One region of the Endozoicomonas sp. ALC020 genome, then DNA from elsewhere that is predicted to be linked to it. Evidence: predicted binding sites of a transcription regulator. Region 1 holds the regulator's gene; each other region holds the start of a gene.
What was found. The regulator sigma-54, encoded in region 1, starts transcription at its own class of promoters, with help from an activator protein. The targets are predictions, from matches to a motif close to TGGCACNNNNNTTGCTNT.

Region 1 (2,203 bases):
TTGTTCTGAATGTTGCATGGCTGACTTGATGAATCACTTTCCCGAAGCTTCAGATGTGATTATAATCCCAGTGACATGGAGAGTAGCCCAATCAAAATAATGAGCAGACACTGAGATATAACTGTCAGGCGCTGATGGCATCAAATCTGGCACCCTCAGTGCAGACACCGAAGTAAAGGTATACAGTTGCCTATGAAGCCATCCTTACAGCTAAAAATGGGCCAGCAGCTGACCATGACACCTCAGCTGCAGCAGGCCATAAGGCTTCTGCAACTTTCCACTCTGGACCTTCAGCAGGAAATCCAGGAAGTTCTTGAATCCAATCCGATGCTGGAGTCTGAAGAGTCCGTTGAAGAACCACCTGCATCTGGTGATGAAGGGGAACAGCCTGTTGACTTCAATGAAAAAGCAGAACAGCCCCCGGAACCAGAAGAGCCCCAGTGGGCTGACAGCATACCCAATGACCTGCCCGTTGACTCCGGATGGGATGATGTCTATTCCAGCCTGCCCGCTGCAACCGATGAAGAACATGATCCTTTTGCCCGCTCCCGGGCCAATGAGTCCCTCCAGGACTATCTGGAATGGCAGTTAAACCTGACTCCCATGACTGACAGAGACAGGCTGATGGGCCTGGCTGTGATCGAAGCCATCAATAATGACGGGTACCTCACTCACTCCCTGGAAGAAATTTATCTCTCGCTACAGGAACAGGTAGAGGAACTGGCGTTTGAAGAACTTCAGGTCATGCAACGACGGATTCTTCACTTTGATCCGGTGGGTTGTGCCAGCGCTAACCTGAAAGAATGTCTCGAAGTTCAACTCAATCAACTGCCACAAGAAACCCACTTCCTGAAAGAAGCACGTCTGCTGATCCAGAATCATCTACAGGCTCTGGGCAGTCGTGACTATGCCCAAATCATGCGGCGTACCCGTCTCAAAGAACATCAACTGAGGGAAGCCCTTAGCCTTGTTCAAAGCCTCAACCCGAGGCCCGGATCAGAAATCGGCCAGGCGGACACGGAATACGTCACCCCCGATATTTCGGTCACCAAAGTCAGGGACCGCTGGGCGGTTGAACTGAACTCAGAATCCCTGCCCAGACTTCGCATCAACAACAATTACGCCTCAATGGTGCAACGTGCCAACAACAGTCGTGACAATGTCTTTATGAAGAACCAGCTGCAGGAAGCCCGCTGGTTTCTGAAAAACCTGCAAAGTCGTAACGAAACCTTACTGAAAGTAGCGGGCAAGATTGTTGAATTTCAGAAAGATTTTCTGGAGCAGGGTGAGCAGGCCATGAAGCCCCTGGTGTTGGCAGACATTGCTCAGGCGGTGGATATGCACGAGTCCACTATTTCCAGGGTCACTACACAGAAATACATGCACACTCCAAGAGGCGTGTTTGAGCTGAAATACTTTTTCTCCAGCCATGTCAGCACAGCCACTGGTGGAGAGTGCTCATCAACAGCCATCAGAGCCTTGATTAAAAAACTGGTATCCGATGAAAACCCTAAAAAACCACTGAGTGATAACAAAATCGCCGGCTTGCTGGGGGACCAGGGGATCAAAGTGGCCAGGAGAACCATCGCCAAATATCGTGAATCAATGAATATACCGCCATCGAATGAACGCAAGCAGCTTATCTGAGCCTTCAGCGATTGAGGTAACAAGCCCTTATACCACAAATCGCCCCATAGATTTTTTGTCTCAGAACAGCGCTAACTGTCATTGACAGTGATAGACTTTCAATCAGGGTTGCCCGTACAATCCCGGGGGCAGTCCAATGTCGAGAATCGGGATCAGCAGGAGAGCGTTACATGCAAGTCAACATCAGTGGACATCATGTAGAGGTGACTGAGGCTCTGAAAGATTATGTCACCAAGAAACTCGACCGCCTTGCCGCCCACTTTGATCAGATTACAAACGTTCAGGTCACTCTGAGTGTTGAGAAACTGAAGCACAAAGTGGAAGCGACTCTACATGTTCGTAGGGCGGATATTAATGCAACCGCTGAGGCTGAAGATATGTACGCTGCCATTGATGACATGTCGGACAAACTGGATCGACAACTGGTAAAACACAAAGAGAAAACGCTTGACCGGCTACAGGGTGCCAACGGCCGCCTGTAAGCATCGATCGTTGTATGATTATTGAAAACATTCTAACCCCCGGGCGCACCCTCTGCGATGTGCAGGGGGCCAGC
Region 2 (2,203 bases), 2.8 Mb from region 1:
CAGAACGGCCACCTGCTTGAACTGATACTGGTGAATAGCTGGCACAGGCTCGGAGAAAATGTGCTTGTTGACCTGCCAGACTTTCCAGACATCAAACAGGTAGATAGCAGTCAGACCGACATAAATAGCCGTTGAAATCCCGGCACTCAGCATGGCAACACCCTTAGGTGAAAGCTTCCAGGTCAGCAGAGCCAATGCCGCATACATGGGAATCTTCATGATCAGCAGCAAGGCAAAGTCGCCTTTGCTGGTGACTTCCATGGCGCCAATGTTCTTGGGGCGGAAGTAGGTAGCACCTTTAGGGGTATCTGTGACGTTTATGTAGAAGACGACACTGAACAGCAAGGAGATTAATCCGGTCAGGCCAATGGCGTAACGCCAGCCATCTTCTCCACCAAAGAGCAGTGCAATGGTGGGCAGAGACATGGCAGCAGCAGCAGAGCCAAAGTTGCCCCAGCCACCGTAAATACCTTCTGCGGTACCCAATTGGCGAGCGGGGAACCACTCAGATACCAGACGAATGCCGACCACAAAGCCTGCACCAATAGTACCCAGCATAAAGCGGGCTATGGCGGCCTGGGTAAAGTCATCTGCCATGGCATACATAAAACAAGGAATACTGCAGATGGCCAGGAGTCCGGAATAGACTTTTCTGGGACCATAAACATCAGTGAGCATACCGATGATGACTCGAGCCGGAATAGTGAGGGCTACGTTCAGAATCAGCAGGGTTTTCAGTTCTTCACGAGTCAGGCCCAGAGACTCGGAAATAGCCAGGGCCAGAGGCGCATGGTTAAACCAGACCACAAAGCTAATAAAGAAGGCAATCCAGCTAAGGTGCAGAATCTTGGTCTTCCCGCTAAAAGAAAACAGGTTAAATGAATCGGGGTTGCTCATACATCCTCCTTGTTTAAGAAATTCCCCAAGCAAAAGCAAACATCAGGCCAATATGATAAATGCACCGATTTGACTTGCATTTTTATGCGTATTTAATGAATTTTCTCTTCTATGCAAGAAAGTTCTTTATTTGAGTGCGGGAAGTTTCTGAGTATTTTTATTCTGCTCACCAAAATGGTGCTCTTTAGCTGTTTGATTATTTCTGCGTGCATTATTTTTGTGCGAGTAGCTAAAGTCTCAGGAAAGAATTTCCTGTTTTTATCGTGTTTTGAAAGTGGGCACGGCAGTTGCATAGGCACAAGAATTAGAAAAGAGGCTGGCTCTAAAGGATGCAGTTGTTCCGGCCCAATGCTAGATACTAAAGAGGATGTCTGGGATGATCGGAAAAGAAACCCTGGTGGTTGTCGGTAACGGCATGGTAGGTCACCGCTTTCTGGAGAAACTGGTAGATGCTGGCGGCCTGAAACGCTTCGATGTGGTGGTATTTGGAGAAGAGATCCGTCCTGCCTATGACCGGGTTCATCTCAGTGAATTTTTCACAGGTCGCTCAGCGGATGACCTGTCTATGGTTTCTGAAGGCTTTTATGAGCAGGAAGGCATTAATCTTGTTCTTAATGAAGCCATTACATCAATAAATCGTGAGTCCTGTGAAGTAGTGACAGCCAGTGGCATGACTCAAAAGTACGATCAGCTGGTACTGGCTACAGGCTCCTATCCATTTGTTCCTCCCGTACCCGGGCATGACCGTGAAAACTGTTTTGTCTATCGTACCATCGAAGATCTGGAAGCGATTAAAGAAGCTGCCCGTAACAGTAAGATCGGTGCCGTTGTGGGTGGCGGTCTGTTGGGGCTTGAAGCAGCAAAAGCTCTGAAAGATCTTGGGCTGGAAACCCACGTGGTCGAATTTGCTCCCCGTCTGATGGCTGTTCAGGTGGATGATAGCGGTGGTGCCATGCTCAGACGCAAGATCGAGGGTCTGGGGGTCACGATTCATACCTCCAAAAATACCCGACAGATTGTTGATGGTGAAGGCGCTGTTCACCAGATGCAGTTCGCTGACGGCGAACAACTGAATACCGATATCGTACTGTTTTCAGCCGGTATTCGCCCAAGAGATGAGCTGGCGAAAGCTTCCGGACTGGAGTTGGGTGAGCGAGGCGGTATCGTTATAGATAACGACTGCCGTACATCTGATGAACGTATATTTGCCATTGGTGAGTGTGCACTCTGGAGTGGCCGTATCTTTGGTCTGGTGGCACCGGGCTACCAGATGGGGCAGGTGGTTGTAGATCAGTTGACGGGTAAG
Region 3 (2,203 bases), 1.4 Mb from region 1:
AATTGATAAACCATGTGTGCCTCATCCTGTTCCCCGAAATAACTGATGTTCTCCTCGTGGGGGACATTGGTTTCGGTCAGCAGCGTACTGCCAGGACAGGCTCTCTCCATAATCAGTCGGAACAGTTTCACGATGGCATGGGTCTCGGGCAGGTTTATGCAGTGAGTGCCCGGTTTCTTCCAGAGAAAAGCGACGGCATCCAACCTGACTACCATGGTGCCGCGGGCCAGATAAAAGAGCAGGACATCTACCATCTGTATCAGCACATCGGGGTTTTTAAAGTTCAGATCCATCTGATCTTCACTGAAGGTGGCCCAGACGTGTTTCAGCCCTCGCCTTGTATGAATAGGCACCAGCAGGGGGGAGTTTCTTGGGCGGGTCACTTCACTGAGATCAGTCTCCGGGTCTTCTTCAATAAAGTAATCCCGGCCGGGCTGATGACCACTGACAAAGTCGGCAAACCAGAGACTTTCCCGGGAGACATGGTTAATCACCAGATCCGACATAAGCTGATAGTCACTGGCGATGGCTTCGATATCCTGCCAGCTTCCCAGCTGCTCATTGACCGACAGGTAATCAATCACAGAAAAGCCATCATCCGAGCTGTAGGGAAGGTAGGGAAGAATGTGAAGGGTATTAATAACCTCGTTCAGATAGCCATCAAGAAATCCCTTCAAGACCTGAAGAGGTGGCTGTTCACTGTTGTCATAGAGGGTGTCGCCATAGGTAATCAGAAAGATATCTTTTTCTGACCAGCCAGTGACTGTTTTGGGAGGGTTTTCATGAAGGTGATACTGAACTCTACGGACAATTCTGGCGGCTATCTCGCCCGCTTCCTGTCCATAAGGGAAGGTCAGAAGCTGAGTCATGGCCTGATGAAACTCATGGAAGGCTTTAGGATAACTTTGCACGATACATCTTCCCCTTTGGCAATGTTTTTTAGTACTTTTTCTTCTTTGCAGCAGGAGTCATGCCACTCCCGTATTTATAAAACCTTCAATCATTGTAAATGATGTTGACCCCGGCGGGTGGTTTTCTGAATTGGCACGACTTCTGCTTATAGCCTGATGAGATGCAAAACTTCTCAATAAGACGAGCAATAATATGATTAAAAAATGTCTGTTTCCTGTTGCGGGGTATGGAACCCGCTTTTTACCCGCCACCAAGTCCATGCCCAAGGAGATGCTGCCTATTGTTGATAAACCCCTAATTCAATATGGCGTAGAAGAAGCCATGCTGGCAGGTCTGACTGACCTGGGGTTTGTCAATGGCAGAAACAAACGGGCGATTCCGGATCATTTTGATATTAACTATGAACTGGAAGCGGAAATCGCTGGCAGTGGCAAAGAAGAAAAACTGTCGACCATTCGAGAAGTGATGGCGGCCTGTACTTTTTCCTATACTCGACAGAACCAGATGCAGGGGCTGGGGCATGCCATTCTCTGCGGACGAACTCTTATGGGCGATCAGCCTTTTGGTGTGGTGCTGGCCGATGATCTCTGTATTAACGACAGTGGTCCGTTGGTTATGTCGCAGTTGGTCAATCTTTACAAGCAGTTTCGCTGCACCATTCTGGCTGTTCAGGAAGTGCCCGAATCCGAAGTCGATAAATACGGTGTGATTGCCGGTGAAGCCCTGAGCGATAACCTGATCCGTGTGACCGATATGGTGGAAAAACCAGCCCCTTCGCAAGCACCCAGTAATCTGGCAGTGATTGGACGTTATGTCCTGACACCGGATATTTTCGACATTATTGAGAACACTGAACCCGGAATAAACGGAGAAGTGCAGCTGACTGACGCCATTCTGACTCAGGCCAGACAGGGCTGTGTTATTGCCTGCAAGTTTGAAGGTGAGCGCTTTGACTGTGGCAGTGTCAGTGGTTTTGTCGAGGCCACCAATACCATCTACCAAAAACGTCTGGACAGAGTTTGAGTCGATGTTCAACAGCAAAAAGGCGATGACGAAGCTGGTCATATTTTCCGACCTCGATGGTACCTTGCTGGATCATGATAGCTACAGCTGGGCGGGGGCAAAACCCGCTTTGGACCGGTTGAGAGAGCAAAATATTCCGGTTGTTTTCAATACCAGCAAAACCCTCAGTGAGGTACTGCCTCTGCAACTGGAGATGGCTCTGGATCATCCATTTATTACCGAAAACGGAATGATTACCACCATCCCGGCTCACTACTTTCAGTCGTCT
Region 4 (2,203 bases), 3.4 Mb from region 1:
GGGTGACCAGGGCAGCTTCAGAATCCCACCCGTCGGTGCTTTTGGTATGCCTAATCCCGAGAACATCAGGGAGTTTACCAGAGACACATTCTCTGATGATATGGAGTTGCAGGTAGGTTTAGTCGTTTCTTTTGCTGATGCCGCCAACTCTGAGCTGGCTGGCGTCATTACCGGTTTGACAGAGAGCCATGTTGAAGTGGACTTTAATCATCCACTGGCGGGTAAAGAACTGTTGTTTGAAGTGAAGGTTCTGAATATCACTCAAGCGATTCATACACCAGAAACTCATACACCAGACAAGAGCGCAAAGGCATGAAAATCAGGCTGGCAAATCCCCGGGGATTCTGTGCAGGCGTTGACCGGGCTATCGACATCGTAAACCGGGCTCTGGATGTTTTTGAGCCTCCTATTTATGTGCGTCACGAAGTCGTTCACAACAAGTTTGTGGTAGAAAACCTCAAACAGCGTGGTGCCATATTTGTCGAGGAGCTCCATCAGATACCGGATGATTCTATTGTTATTTTCAGTGCTCACGGTGTTTCCAAAGCAGTCGAAGCAGAGGCTGCCCGTCGTGGTTTGAAAGTCTTTGATGCCTCTTGTCCTCTGGTCAAAAAAGTCCATATGGAAGTTGTGCGTTACTCTCGGGATAGTATGGAGTGTATTCTGATTGGTCACGATGGTCACCCTGAGGTGGAAGGTACCATGGGCCAGTACGACGACTCTAAAGGCGGGAAGATGTACCTCGTCGAAACAGAAGACGATGTTCGGAAACTGACAGTGAAAGATCCGAAACATCTTGCTTATGTTACACAGACGACACTGTCTATGGATGATACCGCCAGGGTGATTGATGCACTGAGGGTCAAGTTCCCTGAAATTAATGGGCCGCGCAAAGACGATATCTGCTACGCCACTCAAAATCGTCAAGATGCCGTGAGGGCTCTGGCATCTGAATGCGATGCAGTCTTTGTGGTAGGTTCGGTGAACAGTTCTAACTCCAACCGCCTTAGAGAATTAGCCGAAAGAACAGGCGCATCAGCTTATCTTGTTGACGGAGCCCAGGATATTCAGCCTGAATGGTTGGAAGGCAGACAGAGTCTGGGCATTACCGCAGGCGCTTCAGCCCCTGAAGTGCTGGTAAAAGGTGTCATCAATCGGTTGATTGAATTAGGCGCCGAAGAGCCCGAAGAACTGGAAGGGGAACAAGAGAATATTGTTTTTAGCATGCCCAAAGAGCTCCGGATGGTAGAAGTCTGACACATCCAATTGGCCAGGCATCAGGCATTTGCATCGATTTCGTTTCCGGAACAGCTGGCTGATTCTGAATGCTAAACCCGTTCCTCATTGCTCTGGTACAGCCCTTGCTTAAAAATAGCCTGTGAATAGTTATCTTTTCAGGGATATAGAGTGTTACAGGCTATGGATTCAGTGTTGTTGATTGGAGACCGTTCGGCTCGACTGTCTGTTTTAAACCAGGCACTGAATGAGTTTGGCTACCAAGTCATTAAGCGACAGGGGCAGAATGAGGACCTGCTGACCCTTGTGCCCGACCTCTCGCCCGATATTCTGGTGATTGGTCTGGATAAGCCTGCCCCCTCACTTCTGGAAAAGCTGGCTCTGATCAACAAGACCTCTCCACTCCCTGTCGTAATGTTTGTAGAGCAAACCACTGACAACATCGTCCAGCAAGCCACACGATCCGGCGTTAATGCCTATATTGTGGCTGATCTGCAGCCTCAGCGCCTCAAAACCATTATTGATGTGGCCGTTGCCCGTTTTCAGGAATACCAGTCATTGAAAGATGAGCTGGAGCGGACCCGGAGTCGTCTGGAAGATCGAAAGTTACTGGACAAGGCCAAGGGGTTGCTGATGTCCAGACAGGGGATCAGTGAAGACCGGGCTTATAAAAAGTTAAGAAAGATGGCTATGGATAACGGTAAAACTCTGGCAGATGTGGCCAGAAATGTTATTGATGTTTTCAACATGCTGGAAGAAAAAGCGTCATGATCGGAAGATTGCTCGTTGTTGGTGCGCAATTTCAGTGTCATGCACCAAACCGAAATAAAAATGAAACAAAATTGAAAAAAGATCAGAGTTAGAGGCCAAAATTAGTTGGCACGAAGAATGCTTTAACTCAGCTACAACAATAAAAAATGTTCCTGCCAAGGGCGGCAGGAGCAGGCATTCGCAACAAAGACGTTGT

Region 2: ACOJUO_RS17510 (NarK family nitrate/nitrite MFS transporter) is a predicted target of sigma-54. The motif match lies at 930-947, and genes of this name have one in related genera.
Region 3: ACOJUO_RS06395 (sugar phosphorylase) is a predicted target of sigma-54. The motif match lies at 959-976, and genes of this name have one in related genera.
Region 4: ACOJUO_RS15555 (ANTAR domain-containing response regulator) is a predicted target of sigma-54. The motif match lies at 1,351-1,368, and genes of this name have one in related genera.

Annotation. Positions count from the first base shown of each region.
Region 1 covers NZ_CP184830.1:519,574-521,776, forward strand. Annotated here, with positions in the region: gene ACOJUO_RS01930 (RNA polymerase factor sigma-54) at 193-1,647, shown strand; gene hpf (ribosome hibernation-promoting factor, HPF/YfiA family) at 1,818-2,129, shown strand; gene ACOJUO_RS01940 (PTS sugar transporter subunit IIA) at 2,144-2,203, shown strand, end outside.
Region 2 covers NZ_CP184830.1:4,719,913-4,722,115, forward strand. Annotated here, with positions in the region: gene ACOJUO_RS17510 (NarK family nitrate/nitrite MFS transporter) at 1-897, opposite strand, end outside; gene nirB (nitrite reductase large subunit NirB) at 1,274-2,203, shown strand, end outside.
Region 3 covers NZ_CP184830.1:1,897,074-1,899,276, reverse strand. Annotated here, with positions in the region: gene ACOJUO_RS06395 (sugar phosphorylase) at 1-911, opposite strand, end outside; gene galU (UTP--glucose-1-phosphate uridylyltransferase GalU) at 1,105-1,935, shown strand; gene ACOJUO_RS06385 (HAD-IIB family hydrolase) at 1,961-2,203, shown strand, end outside.
Region 4 covers NZ_CP184830.1:4,147,582-4,149,784, forward strand. Annotated here, with positions in the region: gene ACOJUO_RS15545 (FKBP-type peptidyl-prolyl cis-trans isomerase) at 1-316, shown strand, start outside; gene ispH (4-hydroxy-3-methylbut-2-enyl diphosphate reductase) at 313-1,257, shown strand; gene ACOJUO_RS15555 (ANTAR domain-containing response regulator) at 1,420-2,007, shown strand.